Linked DNA regions of Corallococcus sp. EGB. The protein of the gene in region 1 binds, or shares a complex with, the protein of each later gene. Links are inferred from orthologs where the notes say so. Each region holds a gene or a part of one and is shown on either strand. Other genes may lie near its edges. The genes, in order: accD and KYK13_RS19620.

Evidence for each region.
Region 2: the proteins of accD (region 1) and KYK13_RS19620 are in contact, whole or in part, in a solved structure (PDB 8UXZ), measured with the Escherichia coli proteins. The link is inferred for Corallococcus sp. EGB from one-to-one orthologs.

The regions. Positions count from the first base shown.
Region 1 is NZ_CP079946.1:6,265,144-6,274,192, forward strand. Bases 1-2,929 are described here. They hold accD (acetyl-CoA carboxylase, carboxyltransferase subunit beta), read right to left. Parts: upstream 1,927-2,929; coding sequence 1,075-1,926; downstream 1-1,074. Other genes in these bases: KYK13_RS25755 (folylpolyglutamate synthase/dihydrofolate synthase family protein), read right to left, coding at 1-1,055; KYK13_RS25765 (MBL fold metallo-hydrolase), read right to left, coding at 1,999-2,754; KYK13_RS25770 (Crp/Fnr family transcriptional regulator), read right to left, coding at 2,756-2,929. Outside these bases: more of KYK13_RS25770, read right to left, coding at 2,930-3,406; purM (phosphoribosylformylglycinamidine cyclo-ligase), read left to right, coding at 3,559-4,596; purN (phosphoribosylglycinamide formyltransferase), read left to right, coding at 4,593-5,258; KYK13_RS25785 (DUF523 domain-containing protein), read left to right, coding at 5,348-5,779; KYK13_RS25790 (enoyl-CoA hydratase/isomerase family protein), read right to left, coding at 5,780-6,847; KYK13_RS25795 (HAD family phosphatase), read left to right, coding at 6,931-7,620; KYK13_RS25800 (NAD(P)-binding protein), read left to right, coding at 7,716-9,049.
Region 2 is NZ_CP079946.1:4,673,785-4,689,407, forward strand. Bases 6,257-9,250 are described here. They hold KYK13_RS19620 (acetyl-CoA carboxylase carboxyltransferase subunit alpha), read left to right. Parts: upstream 6,257-7,266; coding sequence 7,267-8,235; downstream 8,236-9,250. Other genes in these bases: KYK13_RS19610 (hypothetical protein), read right to left, coding at 6,257-6,335; KYK13_RS19615 (tetratricopeptide repeat protein), read right to left, coding at 6,482-7,174; hisC (histidinol-phosphate transaminase), read left to right, coding at 8,248-9,250. Outside these bases: KYK13_RS19585 (serine protease), read left to right, coding at 1-594; KYK13_RS19590 (cytidine/deoxycytidylate deaminase family protein), read left to right, coding at 678-1,136; KYK13_RS19595 (histidine kinase dimerization/phospho-acceptor domain-containing protein), read left to right, coding at 1,393-2,055; enhancer binding protein Nla6, read left to right, coding at 2,129-3,568; KYK13_RS19605 (ArsA family ATPase), read left to right, coding at 3,906-5,885; more of KYK13_RS19610, read right to left, coding at 5,907-6,256; more of hisC, read left to right, coding at 9,251-9,339; cmk ((d)CMP kinase), read left to right, coding at 9,336-10,031; KYK13_RS19635 (transglycosylase SLT domain-containing protein), read right to left, coding at 10,047-12,182; KYK13_RS19640 (hypothetical protein), read left to right, coding at 12,477-12,710; KYK13_RS19645 (CAP domain-containing protein), read right to left, coding at 12,830-14,431; KYK13_RS19650 (DciA family protein), read right to left, coding at 14,428-14,727; KYK13_RS19655 (carboxypeptidase regulatory-like domain-containing protein), read left to right, coding at 14,913-15,623. UniProt on the Escherichia coli protein: Component of the acetyl coenzyme A carboxylase (ACC) complex. First, biotin carboxylase catalyzes the carboxylation of biotin on its carrier protein (BCCP) and then the CO(2) group is transferred by the carboxyltransferase to acetyl-CoA to form malonyl-CoA.

The DNA.
Region 1 (9,049 bases):
AACAGGGCCCGCATCATGGGCCCCCGGTCCTTGTCCGCCACCACGCCGAACACCAGGTGCAACGGCCGCCCGGCGTAGAGCGTGCGCAGGGCCTCCAGCAGCACCGCCACGCCCGCGGGGTTGTGGGCGCCGTCCACCACCACCGTCGGACCGTGGGCCACCTCCTCCAGCCGCCCCGGCCAGCGCGCGGTGGCCAGGCCTTCACGCGCGGCCTCCGGCGTCACCCCCACGCCCCGTGCCTGGAGGGCCTCCAGGCACGCCAGGGCCACCGCCGCGTTCTGGTGCTGGTACGGCCCCCGCAGCGCGAGCGTGAGCCCGTCGAGCGACCAGTCAGTCCCCCGGTACGAGAGCGTCCCATCGGCCCCGGGGACGATGCGGAAGTCGCGGCCCTCCAGTTGGACGGGCACGGCCAGCTGCTCCGCGCGGCGCAGGAGCGAATCCAGGGCTTCCGGCTCCTGGCGGGACAGGACCACGGGCACGCCGGGCTTGAAGATGCCGGCCTTCTCCCCGGCGATCTCCCGGAGCGTGTGTCCCAGGTACTCCATGTGGTCGAAGGACACGGGGGTGACGCACGTCACGACGGGGCTCGCGGCGGTGGTGGCGTCCAGCCGTCCGCCCAGGCCCGTCTCCAGCACGGCCACGTCCACGCGCTCGCGGGAGAAGTGCCAGAGCGCGACGACCGTGCCGAACTCGAAGTACGTCATCGGCTCCGACAGCGCGGACGGGTAGCGCTCCAGGACCTCCAGGATGCGCTGCCCGAAGACGGCGTCCGGGATGTCCGCGCCCGCCACGCGGATCCGCTCGTTGACGCGCACCAGGTGCGGGGACGTGTAGAGCCCCACGCGGTGGCCGGCGGCCTCCAGCGCGCGCGCCACGAAGGCGCAGGTGCTGCCCTTGCCGTTGGTGCCGGCGACGTGCAGCGCCGGAGAGTCGCGCTCCGGGTGGTCCAACGCGCAGAGCGCGTCCTTGACCCGCTCCAGCCCCAGCTTGATGCCGGAGGGGTTGAGCGCCTGGAGGAAACGGAGGGCCTCCTCGGGAGTGCGCGGCGCGTCCATGGCGTGGAGGCCCGCGGGCCTACCCGAGCATGCCCATGAGCTGGCCCAGCTTCCCGCGCAGGTCCTTGCGGTGGACGATGGCGTCGATCATCCCGTGGTCCAGCAGGAACTCCGAGCGCTGGAAGCCCTCCGGCAGCTTCTGGCGGATGGTCTGCTCGATGACGCGCGGGCCGGCGAAGCCGATGAGGGCCTTGGGCTCCGCGAGGATGATGTCGCCCAGCCAGGAGAAGGACGCGGCCACGCCGCCCGTGGTGGGGTTGAGCATCACGGAGATGTACGGCTTGCCGCTGGTGCGGAAGCGCGCGATGGCCGCGGACGTCTTCGCCATCTGCATCAGGGAGAAGATGCCCTCCTGCATGCGCGCGCCGCCGGAGGCGGAGAACACCACCGCGGGGCACTTGAGCTCGAAGGCGCGCTCGAAGACGCGCGTGACCTTCTCACCCACCACGGAGCCCATGGAGCCGCCCATGAACTCGAAGACGAAGCAGCCCACGGAGACGGGGCGGCCCTCGATGCGGCCCACGCCGGAGATGAACGCGTCGTTCTCCTCCAGGTTCTTGCGCGTGGACTTGATCCGGTCCTTGTACTTCTTGGTGTCCGTGAAGCCGAGCGGGTCCTGGGGCTCCAGCTCCTTGTCGAACTCCTCGAAGGAGTCCGGATCCAGCGTGGCCGCCAGGCGCGCGCGGGCCGTCCAGGCGTGGTGGTGTTCGCAGTGCGGACACACCATCCAGTTCTTCTCCAGCTCCTGACGGTAGATGATCTCGTCGCACTGCTCGCATTTGGCCCAGAGGCCCTGCATGCGGGAGGGCTGGGGCTCGGCGGCTTTCTCTGCGTCGACGGCGATGCGGGGCTTCTTGGAGAACCAGGCCATGAGGCTTGGGGGTTAATCCGACCGTCGCGGGCCGTCAATACCTCCGTACGGCGCGGCGCGGCACGACGGCCCCTAGAACTGGAAGGTCTCGCCCAGCTCCAGGACGTTCACGGGCAGCGCGGCCAGCTCCTTCTTGAGCTGGGGCACGAAGGCGGGCTTCAGGTGGTAGAGCAGCACCTGGGCGCCGTTGCGGTCGAACTTGCGCAGCTCCGAGCCCACGGTGGCGGGCGTCAGGTGGCCGGAGATGTCCGCCAGGGCCTGGAGGCTGTTGGGGAAGCTGGCCTCCAGGAGCAGCGCCTTCAGGTTCTTCGTGGCGTTGAGGGCCTTCCACAGCTTGTCCGTGGGGCCGGTGTCACCGCTCATGGCGAGCGCGGATCTGCCGTCGCTGATGATGAAGGCGCACGACTCCACGGGGTGGCTCACCGGCACGCTCTTCACGGTGTAGGGCCCCACCTGGAAGGTGCTGCCGGCGCGGAAGGTCTTGATGGCGAGGACGGGCTTGTGGCGCGTGGGGATGCGCGTGAAGTCCGGCCACAGCGCGTTGTTGAACATGTTCTCGCGCAGCGCCTTGGCGCACTCGCGGGAGGCATGGATGGTGACGGGCCTGTCCCTGCGGCCGATGACCAGGTCGGCGAGCAGCGGCAGGTCCTTCACGTGGTCGAAGTGGCTGTGGCCGACGAGGATGTCGTCCACCTTGCAGAGCTGATCCAGCGAGAGCGTGCCGGTGAGGGCACCCGCGTCCAGCGCGAGCACGTCGTCCACGAGGAAGCACGTGCTCCTGCACGTGGGAAGCTCGCCGCCGTGGCACCCGAGGACTTGCAGCTTCACGCTAGAGGTCTCCGAACTTCCACTTCATCTCGAGGTAGTTGAGGAAGTCATGCAGCCGGCCCGTGTCATACACGGTGACCCTGTCACCGCTGCGCTCGATGAGGCCCGCGCGCTCCAGGCGCTCCAGCATGCTGCGCACGGCGGGCTCGCCCACGCCGATCTGCCGGGGCATCTCCCGGATGGCGAAGTCCACCTCCACGCCCTCCTCCAGCGGCCGGCCGCGCGTCTGGCAGGCCTGGAGGATCTGGTGCACGACGCGGCTGGCGGGGTCGCCGTGGAGCAGGTTTTCAATCTGGGCGTCCGCCTCGGACAGGCGCTCGGCCAGCTTCTTGATCATCCGGACGGCGATCTCCGCGTTGCCGCGGATCATCGCCTCGAAGGTCTTGGGGTCGATGACGAGCAGCTTCGCGTCGTCATGCACCACGGCGGAGGCGTTCCGGGGCTTGTTGGAGATGATGGCCATCTCGCCGAAGAATTCGCCCGGGCCCAGCACGGCGAGCGTCTTCTCCACGTCGCGCACGCGCTTGGAGATGGCGATCTTCCCGGACTGGATGACGAACATCTCCTTGCCGATCTCTCCCTCGCGGAAGAGCTCGGTGCCCTTGGGGAACTCCTTGCCAAAACGTTGAAAGAGGGTTTCCTCGGCGCCCATCTGGCCCGCGAGTCAATCAGCCCCCATCCCACCGGTCAAATATCCCAGACCGATATCGCGCGGGCGCCCGGGGGCGACAGGCCGCCACAAACCCGACACGTCCCTTCCGAGGCCCGAGACAGGGGCCTTGGGGAGGGGTACAAGGCCGCCCCGTGGGAACGACCTACAAGCAGTCCGGAGTAGACATCGAGGCCGGCGACGCGTTCGTCGAGAAGATCAAGCCCCATGCCGCGCGCACCACGCGCCCCGAGGTGGTCGCCGGGGTGGGTGGATTCGGCGGCCTGTTCGCCCTGCCGCCCGGCAAGTACCAGGCGCCGGTGCTGGTGGCGGGCACGGACGGGGTGGGCACCAAGCTGAAGGTGGCCTTCCTGGCGGGGCGGCACGACACGGTGGGCATCGACCTGGTGGCCATGTCGGTGAACGACATCCTCACCTGTGGCGCGGAGCCGCTGTTCTTCCTGGACTACTTCGCCACGGGGAAGCTGGAGGTGGACGCCGCGGCGGAGGTGGTGAAGGGCATCGCGCTGGGCTGCGAGCAGGCGGGGTGCGCGCTTTTGGGCGGGGAGACGGCGGAGATGCCGGGCTTCTACGCGCGGGGCGAGTACGACGTCGCGGGCTTCTGCGTGGGCGTGGTGGAGCGCTCGGCCATCATCGACGGCAAGGCGGTGAAGCCGGGGGATGCGCTCATCGGCCTGACGTCGTCGGGGCTGCACAGCAACGGCTACTCGCTGGCGCGCAAGGTGCTGCTGGACGACGCGAAGCTGCCCCTGGACATGACGCCGCAGGGGCTGGACCGGCCGCTGGGTGACGCGCTGCTGGAGCCCACGCGCATCTACGTGAAGGACGCGCTCGCGCTGTGCCAGGCCGTGAAGGTGAAGGGCATGGCGCACATCACCGGCAGCGGCATCCCGGGCAACCTGCCCCGGTGCCTGCCGGACGGGACGCGCGCGGTGCTCAGCGAGTCCACGTGGAGGAAGCCGGCCATCTTCGACCTCATCGCGAAGACGGGCGGCGTGGCGCGCGACGAGATGTTCAGCACGTTCAACATGGGCCTGGGCCTCATCGTCGTCGTGGCGAAGGAGGACGTGGCGAAGGCGCTGGAGGTGCTGCGCGCCCGGGGCGTGGAGGCGTCCGAGGTGGGCCGGGTGGAAGCGGGCCAGGGCGAGGCCACGGCGGTCATCGAGCCATGAGCGCGCGGCGGGCGCGGCTGGGGGTGCTCGTCAGCGGCGGCGGGAGCAACCTGCAGGCGTTGCTCGACGCGGCCGGGCAGGCGGACTACCCGGCCGAGGTGGCGTGCGTGGTGTCCAACGTGCCCACGGCGTTCGCGCTGGAGCGCGCCCGGAAGGCCGGCGTGCGCGCGGAGGTGGTGGACCACAAGGGCTTCGGGTCGAAGGCGGACTTCGAGGCGGCGGTGCTCGGCGTGCTGGCGGACGCGGGCGTGGAGTGGGTGTGCCTGGCGGGCTTCATGCGGCTGGTGAGCGCGGACTTCCTGAAGCGCTTCCCGGGGCGCGTGCTGAACATCCACCCTTCCCTGCTGCCCGCGTTCCCGGGTCTGCATGCGCAGAAGCAGGCGCTGGAGCGAGGCGTGAAGGTGGCCGGGTGCACGGTGCACTTCGTGGACGCGGGCACGGACACGGGCCCCATCATCGCGCAAGCGGCGGTGCCGGTTCTGCCGGACGATGACGAGGCGAGCCTGAGCGCGCGCATCCTCGCGGAGGAGCACCGGCTGTATCCGCTGGCCGTGCGGCTGGCGGTGACGGGCGCGGTGGCGCTGGATGGGCCGCGCACGAAGGTGGACGCACGCGTGACAGGCGATGGCACGGCGCTGCGCAGCCCGGGTGCTCCGAAGTGACGAAGGCCGTGGAGCACGCGCCCTCCCGTGGAGACGATGCATCGGCGCGTGAGGCTCGCCGCGAGGCCCTGCGCGCGGCGCCCACGGTGCTGGTCAGCGCGTGTCTGCTGGGCGAGGCATGCCGCTATGACGGGCGCTCACAGCGCTCGGAGCGCGTGCTCGCGGCGCTGGAGGGCAAGGCCGTCATCCCCATCTGCCCGGAGGCCGCCGCGGGCCTGGGCATTCCGCGGCCTCCCGTGGATCTCGCGGGAGGCACGGGCGTGGACGTCTGGGCCGGCCGCGCGCGGGCCCTCACGCGGGAGACGCGCGAGGACCGCACCGCCGCGTTCCAGGCGGGCGCCCAATTGGCCCTGGAAGCCGCGCGGCGCTTCGAGGCCACCGTGGCGCTCTTGAAGGAGAAGAGCCCCTCGTGCGGCAGCCAGCGCGTCTACGAGACGGGCGTGCTGCGTCCGGGTGAAGGCATCACCACCGCGCTCCTGCGCGAAGACGGGCGCACCGTCGTGAGCGACGAGGACCTGTAGTCACCCTCGCGCGGGCAGCTCCAGCTCGTCTCCCGGCCGCGGCGCGAAGCACGACTCCACCTCCGCGTCCGTCACCTCCGCGAGCGTGGCCGGGCTCCAGCGCGGCTTCTGGTCCTTGTCCACCAGCACCGCGCGGATCCCCTCCTGGAAGTCCGCTCGCCGGGTCATCGCCTGGCTCAGCCGGTACTCCATGCGCGCCGTCGCGTCGTAGTCCTGCCCGCGCCCGATGCGCAGCTGCCGCAGCGTCACCCGCAGGCTCATGGGCGACATGCGCAGCAGCGTCGCGCGCGTCTCCTCCGCCCACGCCGTGCCCTCGCGCTCCAGCGCCGCGAAGAGGTCCTCCACGCGGCTCCCCTGGAAGCACCGGTCGATGACCTCCGCCCGCGCCGCGAGCCCCGGCGCACCGGCGTCCTGATGGAAGCCCTGGAGCACGCGCGCCGCCACCTCACGCCCCGGCCTGCTCCAGTCCGCGGCCACCAGCGCCGCCACCACGTCCTCCAGCCGCGAGGACTCCGTGCGGTGCGTCGCGTACCCCAGCCACAGCGCATCCGCCGCGTCACAGCGCGCACCGGTGAGCCCCAGATACGTCCCCGACTCGCCGGGGAAGCGCGGCAGGAACCAGCCTCCGCCCACGTCCGGGAAGATGCCGATGGCCGTCTCCGGCATCGCGAGCACCAGCTTCTCCGTCACCACCCGGAAGGCGCCGTGCATGGACAGCCCCAATCCACCGCCCATGCAGATGCCGTCCACCAGCGCGATGAAGGGCTTCGGGAAGTGGTGGATCCGATGGTTGAGCGCGTACTCAGCGAGGAAGAACTCGCGCGACAGCGACGGATCCGACCGTGCGACCGAACTGGCCACCGCGCGCACGTCTCCTCCCGCGCAGAAGGCCCGCCCTCCCGCGCCGCGGATCACCACCGCCTTCACGGATGGATCCGCCGCCCAGGAGTCCAATCGGGGATGCAGCACCCGGCACATCTCCAGGGAGAGCGCGTTGAGGGCCTTCGGCCGGTTGAGGGTGACCATGCCCACCGCGCCCCGCGTCTCCAGCAGCACGTCCTCGCTCATGCCGTGGGGGATATCAGCCCGGGAGGGGCTCGCAGGGGAGATTCGGGGGTGACATGGCGGCAGAAATCGGTATTGGGAGGAACATGACTTCCGCAGCCGCCCCCCTGCTCGCCGCCGTCTTCGACATGGATGGCACGCTCGTCGACAACATGGACTTCCACAATCGCGCCTGGGTGACCCTCGCCCGGAAGCTGGGGCTGGATGGCCTGACCGCGGAACGTTTCCAGAACGAGTTCGCGGGCAAGAAGAACGAGGAGATCCTCCCGCAGCTGTTGGGCCGCGCCCTCTCCGTCGCGGAGCTGGACGCGCTCGCGGAAGAGAAGGAGTCGCACTACCGCGCCATCTACCGGCCGTACCTGGCGCTGCACCGGGGCGCGGAGGGCTTCCTGCACCGCCTGCGCGACGCGCGCCTTCCCCTGGCCGTGGCCACCGCCGCGCCGCAGGACAACCGCGAGCTGGTGCTGGACGGGCTCGCCGTGCGTCCGCTCTTCACCTGTGTCGTCGGCGCCGAACAGGTGGAGCGCGGCAAGCCCGCGCCGGACATCTTCCTCGCCGCGGCGAAGGCGCTGCAGGTGCCGCCCGAGTCGTGCCTGGCCTTCGAGGACGCCATCAACGGCGTGCTGTCCGCGCGCGCGGCCGGCATGGTCACCGTGGGCATCACCACCACCACGACCGCGGAGGCGCTGAAGAACGCGGGGGCCCACTACACCGCCCCGGACTTCGACTCGCTGCCCCCGGAGCTGCTCGCGCGCCTCTTCGAATCCCGGGCCTGAGGGCACACACGCCCCACCCCGGGTCCAGGCTCCCAGGGGAAGCGGGTCGCCAAAAGGGCGCCAGACGCGGTGACGTTGTGTAGTGTTCGGTGGCCATGTCGACGTCCGCCGCCAAACTCAAGCTCCCCTCGGGCCCGTCCCGGCACGTGTACGACGTCATCGTGTTGGGCAGTCAGGTCGGAGGCGCGCTCGCCGCCGCGCTCCTGGCGAAGCGCAGCCACCGCGTGTTGCTGGTGGAGCACGACGGCATGGGGCCCGGCTACGAGCACGACGGCTTCGTGCTGCCCTACGCCCCGTTCGTCGCGCCGCCCCTCAAGGCCATGCCCGCCGTGGAGGAAGCCCTCACCGAGCTGGGGCTGTCCACCGTCATCGGCCGGGCGCTGCGCCCGCACGCGCCGGAGCTCCAGCTGGTGCTGCCGAAGAACCGGGTGGACCTGTCCGGGGACGCCACCCGCCGCCGCGCGGAGCTGACGCGCGAGTTCGGCGAGGCCGGCGAGGGCATCCAGGGCGCGCTCACCGGCAGCGCCGCGCAGCACGAGGCCACCGACGCCTTCTTCAAGGCCGGGCCCCAGCTGCCGCCCGACGGCTTCTTCGAGGGCTGGAAGCTCAAGGGGCAGATCAAGGAGCACCCGGCCCTGGAGGCCGCGCCCCGGCTCGCGGGGGATGATCCGGCGCTGTCGCTGGTGCGCGGCCTGCTGCCCTTCCTCGTCCACCTGGAGAAGCCTGGCGCGCCCCTGGCGCAGACGCGGGCCCTGTCCCAGGTGCTCACCGCGCCATCCACCTACCCCGGCGGCATGGACGCCCTGCGCGACGTGCTCACCCGCCGGCTGACGGAGCTGGGCGGCGACGTGCTGGGCCGCGACAACCCGGCGGGCTTCATCGTGGAGGAGCTCGCGTTCGAGGGCAGCAAGTTCTCCGGCGTGAAGCTGGTGCGCTCGGACACGCTGTACCGCGCGTCGTGCCTGGTGACGGCCACGGACTCCGGGGCGCTGCGCCGGCTGGTGACGGACAAGAAGCACCACCGCGGCCTGCTGGAGCACCTGGATCAGTCCAACATCAAGTCGCTGCTCTTCAGCGTGAACTGGGTGGTGCCGGAGGCGGCGCTCCCGCGCGGCATGGGCGAGCTGGTGCTCCTGGACACACAGGACCCGGAGCTGGGCCCGCTGCTCGTGCAGCAGCACCCGGCGCGCACCGCCGGGGCCACCGGGCACAAGGACGTGGAGGGCGTGCGCGTGGTGTGCGCGGGCGCCTTCGTCCCGGCCTCCGCTCGCGAAGAAGGAGAGGAGCACCTCCGGGCGCTCGCGAGCCGCATCGAGGAGCACCTGGACCGGCTGATGCCCTTCACGAAGCAGCACCGCGCCCTGCGCTCGGTCCCCTACCTGGACGCCGGGGGGGTGCGTGGCAGCCGGCTCATGCCCCACCCGCTCTA
Region 2 (15,623 bases), 1.6 Mb from region 1 along the record:
CTCACCAACGCGCACGCGGTGGAGCAGGGCGACCTGAAGGCGCCCGTGCTCAAGGTGGTGCTGGACCGCCGCGCGGAGTCGCACGAGTACCTGGCGGAGGTGGTGGCCGAAGGCCAGGTGCCGGACCTGGACCTGGCGCTCCTGCGCGTGTCGGGCGTGGCGTGGCCCGTGGCGGACCTGGCCGCCGATGACGAGCTGGAGCCGGGCGAGGACGTGGTGGTGGCGGCGTCCCCCTACGGCCGCGCGCTGTCCATCTCCGGCGGCATGGTGTCCCAGGTGGAGTGGGATCAGCAGACGAAGCACCCGCGCATGCTGAAGACGGACGCGCCCATCGGGTACGGCGCCTCTGGCGGCGGAATCTTCAGCCTGGAGACGGGGCGGCTGTTGGCCATCGTGGAGGGCTACCGCACCGCGAAGGTGGACTTCGAGGTCGCGTCCCAGAACTTCAGCTTCGACGTGCCCATGCCCGGTGAGACCTTCGCCGCACCCAGCGCGAAGGTGCGCGGCTTCCTCCAGGCCAAGGGCTTCGGGCGGCTGCTGGAGCGCTCCGCGGACGCGGACGAGGCGGGGCCCCAGAAGACCGCGAGTCGCTGATCCAACAGCCCCGGACCGAGAAGTTGGTCCGGGGCGGATCCGGCGTTAGAGCTGCGGGCACATCGTCTGGAGGGTTGAGCCGCATGGCCGCTCGGGGCAATTGGGATCAGTACTTCATGGACATCGCCCAGCAGGTGGCCACCCGCGCCACCTGTGACCGCAAGCACGTGGGCGCGGTGCTGGTGCGGGACAAGACCATCCTGTCCACCGGCTACAACGGCGCCATCCGCGGCCTGCCCCACTGCGATGAGGTGGGCCACATGATGGAGAACGGCCACTGCGTGGCCACCGTCCACGCGGAGGCCAACGCCATCATCCAGGCCGCGAAGAACGGCGTCTCCATCGACGGGGCGACCATCTACACGACCGCCAGTCCGTGCTGGCCGTGCTTCAAGTTGATCGCGAACAGCGGCTGCACCCGCATCGTCTTCGGTGAGTTCTACCGGGACCCGCGCATCTTCGAGTACGCGGCCCGGCTGGGCCTCCAGCTCGTGGGCATCGGCGCCGCCGCGCAGCCCCCGGCCCCCGCCACGGGCACCTGAGGGCGAACGCGCTGTCCAGGGGTGGACAATCCCTGGACGCGCTGATCGCCCGGAAGCGGGTTCCCGTTCGTTGAGTGACACTTGGGAGCGGTCCTAAGTGGCCGTTCCGACACGGGAATTTTAGAACTCCGGCAAGAATTACCGACCCAGGGTTGACGATCCCGGGGGTGCTCCCTAAATCCTGGCTCCGGTAGGGCGGCGGCGGGGGTGGGGAGACGGAAATTCCTAGGAGTTCCAGGTGGTTAGCTCATCAGCCATGGCAAGCAGTGTGCCTTCTGTCCAGGATGTGTCGGACCCTGTGGTGGGCGCGGCCCGCTACGACGCGGTTCCGCCCTTGATGGACAGCTTGCTGCACGACGTGCGCAACCCGCTCAACGCGCTCGCCATCCATCTCGAGGTGCTCACCGAGAAGCTCAAGGGTGAGTCCGGCCAGGTCCCGGCCACGCAGGAGAAGAACCTCAAGGCGATGCGCGAGCAGATCGCCCGCGTGGACAGCCTGCTGAAGCTCTTCTCCGACTTCATCGTGTTCCGAGGGGCGGGGCCCTCCGGGGACGCGCCGCTGTCGGATGCCACCGGCAAGGCCCTGGACGTGCTCGGTCATGAGAGCCGCCGGCGCCGCCTGCAGGTCCAGCGCGTCATCGAGCCGGATGTGCAGGCCCGCATGGACGACACCACCGAGCTGGGGTTCTTCCTGGTGCAGGTGCTGATGCGCGCCTTCCAGCGCGCGGAGTCCGGCGCCACCGTGGTCGTCGCGGTCCGCGCCGAGGGCTCCGCGGCGGTGCTGGAGGTGGTGGACGGCTCCTCGGCGCCCGAGCGGGCGAGGGACACCGTCGCCGCGCTGACGCTCCGTGCGGCCCAGTTGGGCATCGAGTTCGTCGTCCAGGCGGGGACGTGCCGCCTCGTGTTTCCGCGCGCCTGAGCTTTCCCCCTTCAGGGCGCGGACGGTCTTCCATCCGGTTTCATCACGCTTCATCGCAGTGGAGGTTTTCACCTTGGGCAGCGCACGAATCCTGGCCGTGGATGACGAACGTGAGACCTGCGAGGCACTGGCGGAGATGTTGTCCGCCTGGGGTCACAAGGTCGAGACCGCGTTCGACGGGCATGACGCCCTCCGCAAGGCCGGTGAGTTCCGGCCCGACGTCGTCCTGTCGGACCTCGCCATGCCGGAGACGGATGGTCTCTGGCTGTTGCGCAACCTGCGCGACGAGCTGCCGGATTGCCCGGTGGTGTTCCTCACCGGCCGTGGCACCATCGACACCGCCGTGGAGTCCATCCGCGAGGGTGCCTACGACTTCATCGTGAAGCCGCTGGACACCGCGCGGCTCAAGGTCTGCATCGACCGCGCGCTGGAGAAGAAGGAGACCCTGCGCGAGGTGCAGACGCTGCGGCGCCGCCTCAAGCAGCTGGGCTCCTCGGACCTCATCGCCGGCTCCACCGCGATGCGCAAGGTCATCGAGATGGTCGAGAAGGTGGCCCCCTCCAAGGCCAGCGTCTCCATCAGCGGCGAGTCCGGTACGGGCAAGGAGGTCGTCGCCCGCACGGTGCACAACCTGTCCCTGCGCCGCGACAAGCCCTTCATCGCCATCAACTGCGCGTCCATCCCCGCGACGCTGATTGAATCCGAGCTCTTCGGCCACGAGCGCGGCGCGTTCACCGGCGCGGATCAGCGCCGCCCGGGCGTCTTCGAGATGGCCCACGGCGGCACGCTGTTCCTGGACGAGTTGGGTGAGATCCCCATCGACCTGCAGGCCAAGCTGCTGCGCGTCCTGGAAGAGGGGCGCCTGCGCCGTCTGGGCGGCAAGGTGGAAATCGAAGTGGACGTGCGCGTGCTGTCCGCCACGAACCGCGACCTGAAGCAGGAGATCAAGAACCAGCGCTTCCGCGAGGATCTCTACTTCCGCCTCAACGTGTTCCAGCTGCACCTGCCGCCCCTGCGCGACCGCCGGGACGACGTGCCCATCCTGGTCCAGCACTTCGTGGACAAGTTCCGCGGGGACTCCGCGAAGCGCGTCTCCGGCGTGCACCCGGACGCGATGGAGGTGCTCAAGAACTACGACTGGCCGGGCAACATCCGCGAGCTGCGCAACGCCGTGGAGCGCGCCGTCATCCTCTGCGACGGGGAGCTGATCACCCGCGAGCACCTGCCGCCGGACATGGCCGGCAAGTCCCCGGAGCGCCACACGTTCAAGCTGCCGTTCGGCCTGAGCCTGGACGCCGTGGAGCGCGAGTACATCCTGGGCAGCCTCCAGCGGAACGGGAACAACAAGGCCCGCACCGCCGAGGTGCTGGGGGTGAGCGAGAAGACGCTCTACAACAAGCTCAACCGCTACGCGGCGGAGAACCGCGCCCAGGGCGCCCCAGGCGGGGGCGGCCCCCTGGGGGGACAGGGCAACGAGGGCCCCTTGGGGGCCAGCAGCTTCCTCATCCGCTGATCCGCCGCGGCTCCCCGGGGCGGGTGGACCGGCGGAGGCCGCCGCTGACCTGACGGGTAGGCAGGAAGGCCCGGATTCCGGGCCCTTGGCAGGGCTCCTGGAGGGCGCGCACGGGGGCTCCCCAAGCCGGTTTAAACGGGCGGGGGAGGTCTCGAAAACCCCTGTCAATTCTTGACTTTTCCCCCCTGGACGGGGGATCCTCCGGGCCTCTCCCACCCGTTGGTGAGGGCCCGGCCGGGACGTGTCACTTCGGGCCACGTCCGCCCCCCACGGGGCGGTTGTCCGACGTGAGTCATCTGGGGTGCCGCCGGGGGGGCACAAGGAAGGCCACAACGCAATGAGCGACGCGCGAGTTCTTCACTTCTTCGGCGGCAAGGGCGGGGTCGGCAAGACCACGCTTGCGGCAGCGTACGCGGTGAGGCTCTCCGAAGAAGTGCCCAAGCACCGGGTGCTGGTCGTCTCGTTGGATCCGGTGCAGTCCCTGTCGGACCTGGTGAAGAAGAAGCTGCCGGCGAAGCCCACCAAGCTGCAGGCGGGCAAGGGCGAGGGCGGCCTCTTCGGCGCGGAGTTGAACCCGCCCGCGCTGCTCAAGCCGTTCCTGGCGGAGTACCTGCCGGCGCTGGCGAAGGCGGCGGTGAAGGGCACGCACCTGTCGGAAGAGGAGCTGGGCAAGCTCTACCAGCAGGCGGTGCCGGGGCTGGAGGAGCTGGTGGCGCTCTTCCACGTGGTGGACCTGCTGGACTCGGGTGACTTCGACCGCGTCGTCGTGGACACGGCGCCCACCAGCCACACGCTGCGCCTGTTCGATCTGCCGGCGCAGCTGCGCAAGTTCCTGGGCTTCGTGAAGGCGGGCCAGGACCGCGCCGCCCCGGCCCCCAGCGGCAAGGGCAAGAAGGCGGCGGCCGCCGCGGCGGCGGAGTCCTCGGGCGGCTTCCTGGAGCAGGTGGGCCAGAAGGCGGAGAAGCTGCTGGCGCTGCTGAAGGATCCGGCGCGCACGGCCTTCCACCTGGTGGCGCTGGCGGAGCCGGTGCCCGAAGCGCAGACGCGCATGTACTTCACCCAGCTGCGCGAGCGCGGGCTGCCGGTGACGGAGGTGGTGGTCAACCAGGTGGAGGACCACCAGGGTTGCCCCGCGTGCCAGGGCCGCCGGGGCCTGCAGGCGCCGCACGTGCGCAAGTACCAGGCGCTGGACAAGAACGTGCCCGTGAACCTGCTGGGCCGCCGCGAGGTGGCGCCCCGGGGGCTGGACGGGCTGAAGGAGTTCGCCAAGGAGTGGGCGGCGGGCAAGGAGACCAAGGCGCTGGAGTTCAGCGCGGCCGAAGGGCCTCCGGCGCTGGTGCGCGCCCCGTCCATGCCGCCCATCGCGGCGCCGCCGCTGCCTCCCACGCGGCTCATCTTCTTCGTGGGGCAGGGCGGGGTGGGCAAGTCCTCCTGCGCGGCCGCCGCGGCGGTGACGCTGACGGAGAAGGAGGGACCGGTGCTCCTCATCTCCACGGACCCCGCGCACTCGCTGTCGGACGTGCTGCAGAGCCGCCTGACGGACACCGAGACGCAGGTGAAGGGCACCAAGGGCCTGTACGCGCGCGAGCTGGACATGGCGGGGTGGTTCAACGCCCTGCGCAAGCGCCTGAAGGAGAAGGCGGAGAAGGCCTTCGAGGGCGCGCCCAAGGCGGGCAACGACGTGCCGGCGGACCTGCTCTACCTGCGCAACCTGCTGGAGTGCGCGCCCCCGGGCATCGACGAGCTGGCGGCCATGTCCGTGCTGACGGACGCGCTGGTGCAGGAGCGGTTCAAGCGCATCGTGGTGGACTCGTCGCCGCAGGTGATGAACGTCCGCGTGGTGGAGCTGGCGGATACGGCGAAGGCGTGGCTGGGCGCGCTGCACGGCATCCTCAACAAGCACCGGGCCAAGGGCCTGGGCGAGCTGGCGGATGAGCTGGCGGCGATGCTCAAGCACGTGAAGCGCTTCGAGGACGCGCTGGCGTCCCCCAGCGAGTCGCGCTTCGTGGTCGTCACGCGCGGCGAGGACCTGGCTGCGTCCCGCACCGAGCGGCTGGTGGAGTACCTCAAGGAGCGCAAGCTCCAGGTGGAGCGGGTGCTCGTCAACCGCGTGGGCCCCAAGTCCACCTGCGAGAAGTGCGAGAACCGCCGCAAGCTGGAGCTGAACGCGGCCAAGGCCATGGAGAAGAAGATTGGCCTGCCCGTGACGATGGCGCCCGCGCTGGGCCGTCACCCCGCGGGGCTGCGCGAGCTGAAGGCGTTCCGCACCGCCTGGTACGCCCTGTCCGCGCCGCCGGCGAAGATCAAGGCGGCCTGACGCCGTGATTGCCGTGCGCCCCTAGTGGGGCCCCGGAATGAGCTGGGACAGGGGCAGCCGGTGGGGATACGCCCGCCGCGCCTGCTCCAGCAGGTCCAGGGCGCTCGCCTTGAGTGAGCGCCCCGTCGGGGCTTCCGGCACCGCGAGGTGCTGATGGAGCACCCATCCTGGCCCCAGGAGCATCAGCGCCACCGCCGGCACGATGCACAGGGTCACCGCCACGCTGGCGCCGCCCACCGTGCCCAGCACGCGCAGCACCGGGGACGCCTGGATGCGCGGGCGCTGCAGGGCCGCGAGGATGCGCGCGAAGAGGGCGCCGCCCATGAGCCCCAGCACCGTGGCGAGCAGCCAGCTCAGGCCGCCCACCGGAGTGCCCAGCACCGGCTCCAGCAGCCGCGGCGCGGCGGCTCCCAGCATGAAGGCGAGGACGACGGGGGCAGCCGCGATCATGGCGACGAGCCCCCAGTGTCTTGCGTTGAGTCGGTGCACTGCTTCCCCCCGTTCCGCTCCCCCGGGGAAGCTGCGCACCGGCGAGGACGCGTGCCAGGGCGGCGCCCCCTCGGGGTGTGCAGGCGTGAACGGGTCGTCACTTCACGTCAGGCGTCACACTCCGACGGACTGTCGGTGAAGGTGCCCAGGGGCTCCGGGAAGGTGAGGGCGCCGCCCGCGCCGAGGGTCCCGGTGACGGGCGCGCTCCCCGGGAGCTTCACCTCCACCGTGCGGCCCCGGACGGTGTACGTGCCCGGGGTCCGCGACTCGTGAGCCGAGCCGGAGGCGTCCACGTCCTTCTTCCAGAGCTCCACGCGGCCTGCGTCCTGGAACTTCAGGGTCCGGGTGGTGCCGTAGACGCCCACGCCGGGGCCGTACCAGGACACCGCCCTGAGGAGGGCCGGCACGTCGGCCTCCTTCTCCGGGGTGCGGCCCAGCAGCTTCTGCCATCCCAGCGTGTCCCGGATGACGTCCAGGTCCCGGTCGTCCTTCGCCCGCTGGAGGCGGCGCGGGTCCAGGCGCACGGCGGTGGCCAGCTTCTCCACGATGACGTCGCGGTGGGCGCCGTACTCGCAGACCTTGCCCTGCTTGCGCAGGACGCCCAGGGTGGCGGCGGCGTTGTAGTGGGCCAGGGCATAGTCCGGGGTGGCCCGTGCAGCCTCCTGGAACTTCTCCAGGGCCTGGCCGTAGCGGCCGGACTGGTAGAGGCGGAACCCCTGCGTGTTGAGGGCCCGGCCGGAAGGGGGCCCGGCGGGAGCGGCGGACAGCGTCACGGCCAGCAGGGACAGGGCAAGGACCATGTTTCACCAGACGGGCGGCCCCCCTGGACATTCCAGGGGTGCGTAACCGCTTGCGCGTTGATTGGCCTGAACCCTGGTGCTAGTTCGGCGCCATGGCAACCGGCATTGGCTACGCGCTCGACTTCGAGCGCCCGCTCATCGAGCTGGAAAAGAAGATCGAGGAGCTCAAGGCCCTCTCCACCAGCGGATCCGTGGACTTCTCCTCGGAGATCTCGAAGCTGGAGAAGAAGGCGAAGAAGCTCCAGTCGGAGATCTTCAGCGACCTGTCCCGCTGGCAGGTGGTGCAGCTGTCGCGGCACAGCGCGCGCCCGTACTTCCTGGACTACGTCCAGCACCTCTTCACGGACTTCTTCGAGATGTGCGGCGACCGGCACTTCGGCGAGGACCCGTCCATCGTCGGAGGCTTCGCGCGCTTCGATGGCAAGACGGTGATGGTCATCGGGCACCAGAAGGGGCGCAACACCAAGGAGAACATGGCGCGCAACTTCGGCATGCCGCGCCCGGAGGGCTACCGCAAGGCGCGCCGGCTGATGGAGCTGGCCGAGCGGATGGAGAAGCCCATCCTCACCTTCGTGGACACGCCGGGCGCGTACCCGGGCATCGGCGCGGAGGAGCGTGGCCAGGCGGAGGCCATCGCCATGAACCTGGAGGTCATGAGCCGCCTGCGCGTGCCCATCATCTCCACCGTGGTGGGCGAGGGCGGCTCCGGTGGCGCGCTGGCCATCGGCGTGGGCAACCGCGTGCTGATGTTCCAGAACAGCGTCTACTCCGTCATCTCCCCGGAGGGCTGCGCCTCCATCCTCTTCCGCGACGCGACCAAGGCGGACAAGGCCGCGGACGCGATGCGCCCCACGGCGCAGGACCTGCTGGAGATGAAGATCATCGACGAGGTGATTCCGGAGCCTCCGGGCGGCGCGCACCGCGACCCGGCCAAGGCGGCGGAAGCGCTGGGCAAGGCCCTGCGCAAGCACCTGGGGCAGCTGGCGGAGCTGAAGCCGGACGCGCTGGTGCGCGACCGCTACGACAAGTTCCGCGCACTCGGCATGTTCTCCGGCAAGTAGGGGCTCCTTCCCATGCGACCGCTCGTTCCTTCCTACGTCGAGACGCTCAAGGCCTACGTTCCGGGCAAGCCCATCGAGGAGACCGAGCGGGAGTACGGCCTCAAGGGCGTCATCAAGCTGGCCTCCAACGAGAACCCGCTGGGCCCGTCGCCCCGCGCGGTGGAGGCCATGCGCAACGCGGCGGCCCAGGTGAACCTCTACCCGGACGCCACGAGCTTCCACCTGGTGCGCCGGCTTGCCGCGCACCTGGGCGTGAAGCCCGAGGAGGTCGTGCTCGGCAGCGGCTCCAACGAGCTGATCGAGCTGCTCATCCGCACGTTCACGACGCCGGAGGAGGAGCTCCTCCTGTGCAAGGGCTCGTTCCCGGCGTACCGCATCTCCGCGCAGGCGCACGGGCGGGCGTTCGTGGAGGTGCCCATGCGCGAGGGATTCCGCTACGACCTGGAGGCCATGGCCCGCGCCGTCACGCCGCGCACGCGCATGGTGTTCCTGGCCAACCCGGACAACCCCACGGGCACCACGTTCGGGCGCAAGGACCTGGAGGCGTTCCTCCAGGCGGTGCCCAAGGACGTGCTCGTCGTCCACGACGAGGCCTACGCGGAGTTCGTGGACTGGCCCGGCTACGCGAGCGCCGTGGAGCTGTTCCACGCGTACCCGAACCTCGTGGGGCTGCGCACCTTCAGCAAGATCCACGGGCTGGCCGGCATCCGGCTGGGCTCGGCGGTGATGGACGCGAAGCTCGCGGGCTACGTGCACCGCACGCGCATGCCGTTCAACCTGACGACGGTGGCGCAGGCGGCGGGCATGGCCGCGCTGGAGGACACGGCGCACGTGGAGCGCACGCGGGAGAACAACCGCGTGGGCCTGCGCTACTTCGGTGAGGAGCTGCCGAAGCTGGGGCTCACCCTGACGGACAGCCACGCGAACTTCGTCTTCGTGGACTGCCACCGTCCGTCCGCGGAGGTGTACGAGCAGCTCCTGCGCCGGGGCGTCATCGTGCGGCCCATGGCGGGCAACGGCCACCCGACGTGCCTGCGCATCTCCGTGGGCACGCCCCAGGAGAACGCGCGCTGCGTGGCCGCGCTCAAGGAGGTCCTCTCGTGAGCGCTCGGCCGTTCATCGTCGCCATCGACGGGCCGGCCGGGGCGGGCAAGTCCTCCGTGTCCAAGCTGCTCGCGCGGCGGCTGGGCTTCGCGCTGGTGGACACGGGCGCCATCTACCGCTGCGTGGCGCTGATGGCCTCGCGCGAGGGCATCGCCTTCGACGACGACGCGAAGCTGGGCGAGCTGCTCGGGCGCGTGCGCATCCACTTCCAGGTGGTGGGCGAGGAGAACCACGTCTTCCTGGGCGGCGAGGACGTGTCGGGGGAAATCCGCACGCCGCCCATCTCCATGGGCGCGTCGCAGGTGTCCGGGCGGCCGGTGGTGCGCGCGGGGCTCTTGGCGCTCCAGCGGCGGCTGGCGCTGGAGGCTCCGACGGGCGCCATCCTGGAGGGCCGGGACATCGGCACGGTGGTGTTCCCGGACGCGGACGTGAAGTTCTTCCTCCAGGCGGACCCGGAGGTCCGGGCGCGCCGCCGCTTCGAAGAGCTCTTCCAGAAAGGCGTGGACAGCAGCCTGGAGGGCGTCCTCCAGGACCAGACGCGCCGCGACGCCGCGGACTCCGGCCGCGAGGTCGCGCCCCTGAAGCCCGCCGAGGACGCGGTGCACGTGGACTCCAGCAGCATGCCGCTGTCGGAGGTCGTGCAGTCGCTGGAGCACGAAATCGAGCGCCGGCGGGCTTCGCGCGGCGCCTGAGCCGTCACCCGGGCATCAGAAGCCGACGCCGTCCGTGGTGGGGGCGGGGACGCTCATGGCCAGCCGGGCCTCGGTGCCGTTCTTCTCGTAGAAGCGGTGGTAGAGGTACAGGTCCGCCAGCACCTGCTTCACGTAGCCGCGCGTCTCCCGGTACGGGATGGACTCCACGAACAGGTCCAGGGGCATGCTGCCGCGCTCCTGCGCCCACCGCACCGCCGCCTTGGGCCCCGCGTTGTAGGCCGCCGCCGCGAGCGCCGGGTGCGCGAAGCGCTTCATCAGCTGCGACAGGTACCACGCGCCGTAGCGGATGTTGCGCTCCGGGGCGAAGAGGTCCGCCGGGGCGGGCGCGGGCTCCGCCATCTTCAGGGCGATCGCCGTCGCCGTGGGCGGGATGATCTGCATGAGGCCGCGTGCGTCCGCCGCGCTCATGACCTCCGGCCTGAAGGCGCTCTCACGACGCATGATGGCCCACACGAGGAACGGATCCAGCGCCTGCCGCGTGGCCTCGGTCTCCACCGCCTGGGCGAACGCGCGCGGGTAGAACGCGGCCAGCGCGTCCGGGGCCTTGGACCCGAAGGCGCGGCCCCAGAGGTAGCGCGCCGCCACCACGTGCGCGTGGCCGAACTCCCCCAACTGCAGGAGCGCGTGCGCGAACGGCAGCGCCTGGTCCGCGGAGCGCAGGTCCGACACGCGCGACTGCACCTCGTCCGCAGCGTCGCGGAAGAGGCCCGCGCGCGTCAGCGCCACCGCCAGCTCCAGCTCCGGCGGGCGGGGGAGGGTGAGCTGCTTCGGAGGCTGTGGGAAGGCCTCCGGCGGCGTGCGCCCCGATTCGCGCAGGCGCTCCGTGGCGAGCAGCGCGTAGAACGACGCGGGCGCCGCGGTGATGACCGCTTCGTAGGCGGGCCCCACGGACGCCGCCTTGCCGCCGGACAGCTCCTCCGTGCGCGCCATCCAGTAGCGGGCCTGCGGCGCCAGGGACGTCTTCGGGTAGGCCGTCACCAGGTCGTCCAGCGCCTGGCGCGCCTTCGCGTACTGCTCCAGCCGGATGTGCGCGAGGGCTCGGAACCACATCGCCTCATCGCGGCGGCGTGAGCCCTTGTAGCGCTTCTCGTAGTCGGCGAAGGACTTCGCCGCGTCCTCGAAGCGGCTGCCCTGCAAATCCAACCACGCGGCGAAGAACGCGCCTTCCTCACCCGCCGCCTGGGACGGATAGGCCTTGTCCAGCGCCGCCATCAGCTTGCGCGCCTTCTCGTTGTCGTCCGAGCGCAGCGCCCGGCGCGCCACCACCAGCGCGGCCTCCGCGGCGATGGCCGGCGGCCCCTTGCGCGCCACCGCGAGCGCCTTCTCCGCGTCCTCGCGCTTGCCGAGCGCGAAGAGCACCTGCGCGCGCAGCAGCGCCACCTGCGCCTGGGCGGGAGCGCCCTTCACCAGCCCCCGCTTCTCCGCCGTGGCCAGCTCCTCCTCGGCGCGCTTCGCCGCGTCGCTGGAGAGGAATCCCCTGGCGCGCTGGAGGTGCTCGGGGAGGGTGAGCGTCACCGGGGGCTTCAGCGCGGCCAGCTGCTCCAACGCCGCGTCCGCGTACGGGTGGGTGGGGAAGCGCAGCGCCACCGACTTCAGGTCCGCGCGAAGGCCCGCCGCGTTGCCGGTGGCCGCGCGCGTCTGGGCGCGCTGGAAGAGCAGCTCCGGGGTGGGCTGCGCCGCCGCCGCGGACTCCAGCACCGGGGCCGCGTCCTTGGGGCGGTGGGCGTCCAACAGGGACTCCCCCAGGCGGGCGCGGGCACGTACGGCGAGGGCCGGGGAGGCCTTCTCCAGGGCCCGCTCGAAGTCCTTCGCCGCGCCGTCGGGGTCGCCCGAGTAGAAGCGCGCCTGTCCCAGGTAGAAGGCATGGAAGGACTCCAGGGGCGCGGGGGCCGCGTGCCGGGTGAGCAGGTCCCGGGCCAGGGCCGCGTCCCCGTCCGAAAGGACGAGCGTGCCAGCGAGCAGGCCCAGCCTCCCCGCATCCGGGCACTTCGCCTGCTCGCAGGTCGCGAGCTCCGCCTGGGCGAGCGCCGCCGCGTCGGACCGGTGCAGCCGGACGGCCTCGAGTGTCGTGGGGGATTGCCCCAGCGCCACCCCCGCCACCCAACCCGCCACCCAGCCGGTCCAACTCATGAGATTCTTCCTTTCAATTCGCGGCCTTGCGGCTCCGGAACGAGAGATTTGCAGTCGACATTCCCCACCAGGTGGGCGGGGGTCGGTTTGACAGTCGGCCCGACAAGTCCTAGATCCCGCCGCCGCGGGCTGGTCCCGCGGGGTTGTCGACCCGTTGCGCTCTCCGGAGGGAATCCTTACGTTGCGCCGCTGTTGAGCGCTACTCCGGACCGATGTGTGTCAGTCAGACCTGTCGTCGGTAGCACTGCTCGTTCACAGACCTCGGGGGGGGAAACAGCTCATAGGGGAGGCTCCATGAAGCCGTGTCCATCCGATCTGCCGCAGACCATCAATCCCGAAGCCGGCCCGAAGCGGGCAGGCGTCGAGTCGCATCGCAACCTGAACTGCAACCACTACGACAACTGCCTCGATGAGGCCGTGCGTCGCGGCTGGCAGTCGTTCACGTGCATGAAGTGCCCGATGTACGCCAACCTGGCTCCTCCGCAGATGGGGCTGGAGGCGTACGCCACGCAGCGCCGTCCTGTCTAACCGGGACGTCTGACATCCGGCCCGTTTCCACCTGGGCCCGCTCCCGGAGTTCCCCCGGTCACGCCCGAAGTCCGGTCGTGGCCGGCGTCCGCGTGGACGTGCCACCCGGAGCCGCTGCTTCAGGGCACCGCGGCGTAGATGACGGCCACCCAGTACTGGCCCTGGCCAAAGCGCTTGGAGTTGCCCCGCACCAGCCCCACGCCCACCCGGGTGTTGGCGGCGGTGGCCAGGCTGCGTGACTCGGGCACGGCGCTCGGGTCTCCCACGACGAAGAAGTCCACCGACGCGGTGCCCGCGTCCGGCAGCGCGGAGAACACCCGCTCGTGCAGGGGGGACGCATCGTCGCCTCCGGCGCCCGGCTCGTCCTGCGCCAGCGCGCGGCGGGCATGGTCGCGTGCCAGCCGCTCCAGCGCCTCGCTGCGCACCAAGGGCGGCAGCTTGAGGGTGGCGCGGTGCCGGGACAGGGCCTCGTAGACGTCAGACACCGGGTCCGCGGGGAGCGCCGCGCCAGGCGACGCCGCCGTGAAGACCTCCGTGACGACGGCCTCTTCCCGGCCGTCCACCTTCTGGAACACCACTCCCACGCCCATGAAGCGGAAGGCGGGGTCCATCAGGTTCTTGCGGTGGCCGGGGCTGTGCTCGATGCCGAAGTGCGCCGCGAGCGGGCCCGCCGCCAGCCCCAGGTTCTCTCCGGCGCGCACGTAGCGCGTGCCCTCCGGCAGGCGGCGGGTGAGGGTGGAGCCGTCTGGCGCGATGTGCGCGAAGAAGCCCTCCGTCGCCATCCGAGCGCTGTAGCGCAGCGCCACGTCCTCCAGCGTCGGATCCGGTGAAAGCTCCGGCAGCTGGTGCGCGCGGCGCAGGGTGTTGATGCGCTCGTAGAGGGCGGTGCGCGCCTCGGCCAGCGTGGTGGGCTCGCGCTGGGCTTCCTGTGCACCGCGCGCGGCGCGGGTACCCACCTGCACGAGGAACAGCGACGTCACCTCTGGCCCGGCATCGGCCTGGCCCACCACCTCCACGGTGTAGCCGCCGGGCGTCGCGAAGGTCACCCCCGCGCAGAAGCCGTTGGTGCCCGAGGGCGCGCGGCTCAGGGCCACGCTCTCCACCTCTCCGTCCGGCCGGGTGACGAAGACCTGCGGGCTGCGCAGCGGCGGCACGAGCCGGCCGCACACGCGCTTCTCCGTCCCGGCCTTGGCGATGGCGCGGGGGAAGGGGAGCACCTCCGCCTTGCGGTCCACGGTGAGCAGCACCAGCGCGGCGCGCTCGCCCAGGAAGGCCACGCCCACGCCGAAGTGGCTCACGCGCTCGCCGTTGAAGTCCTGGCGGGCGAGGAAGGTCTCGATGGCGTGCGAGTGCACCCAGGCGCGGATGACCAGCACCTTGGGGGATGGATCCGCGGCGCCCGAGTCGCTGACCGCCTCCGTCAACGTCAGCAGGTCCGGGGCGCCGGTGGTGAACTGGGTCAGGGCCTCGCGCGCGAGCCTCCGGGCCGCGACCTCCAGCGCCTTGTCGTTCGTGGGCGCGCGGCGGCCCACGCGTTCGAACTCGCGCAGCACGTGCAGCCGGGCCCGGGCCTCCTGCGACTGGGGCGTCTCCTCCGGGGTGGAGGGCGGCAGGTCCGGGCTCGCGGAGTTGGGGACGGCGAGGGAGGCCACCGCGGCGGAGGGGGGCTCGGCGGATGCGGCCATGCTCGCGAGCAGCAGGCCCAGGAGCATGCCCCTCATCGCGACTCCAGTTGGAAGAGGAGCGTCGTCACCTTGCCGGGGCCCAGCTTCTCGTTGAGCCGCTCCCGCAGCGAGTCGGCCTGACGGGAGAGGACCTGGGCCCACTCGGCGCTCTCCACGGAGATGATCAGCGTGGCGCCTTCCAGTTGGTGCGGGTGGCTGTGGCGCGCGATGTTCTCTCCCACCGCGGCGGTCCAGAGGGGCATGAGCGACGACGCGCGGCCGGACTCTCCCGCCAGGCGCGCCAGCACCCGCGGCATCAGGCTCTCCAAGGTCTTCGGTTCACTGCGCGCCATCGTCGGGCGATTCTGGAACTCCTGGCGCCGGAAGCCAACCGACACTTTCCTGCCCGCCCGGCCGATTTACCCGGAGGCTCCCGGTTCCGGGCATCCGGCGAATGCGGGGCTGGTGTCATCCCCGGTCGCGTCACGGCCCTTCCCCTTGTAAGGTCGGGGCAAGGCCGGTCCCCCTCGGAGTTCCCATGCGTTCCATCCCCCATCCGGTCCGGATTCCCGGCGTCGTGCTCGCATGCCTGCTGGCGTGCGCCGTGGGCTGCGGGATGTCCGAGTTGGATGTGCCGTTCATCCACGGCGGAAGGACGGACGACGCCTGCACGGTGGATCAGGACTGCAAGGATCCATCGCTCTTCTTCTGCAACACCGCCCTCTCGCGCTGTGAGCCCGCGTGCCGGACGGACCTCGACTGCTCGGCGGAGCGCCGCGGGGAGCTGAACGCCATCTCCGCGTGCGAGTCCCAGCCGCTGGGCTGCCGCTGTGACGCCAGCCGCTGCGTCCCCGCGCTCTGCAGGTATGACACGGAGTGCTCCGGCGGCAGGGTGTGCCGCAGCGGGTCCTGCGTGACGCCCGCACCGAGCGATACGGCCAGGTCCTGCCGCGTGGTGCCCGAGCGTGTCGTCGCGCCCGTGGGCACCCCCCTGCGCTTCGAGGGCTGGGTGACCGCCACCGACGGCGCCCCCTTCGTCCTGCCAGGAGGGTTCAGCTGGTCCGCCGTGTCGCCGCGCGTGAAGGGAGGCGGCGTCGGTCCCAGCGCCACCTTCACGCTGGAGTCGGCGGGCGCGGAGGCGGAGCTGGTGGAGGCCCGGGCCGGCCTCGTCGCATGCCGCGCGACCATCACCGTGCTGCCCCCGCACACGGCCCAGGGACAGCTCCGCGTGGTGGTGACGGACGCGCTC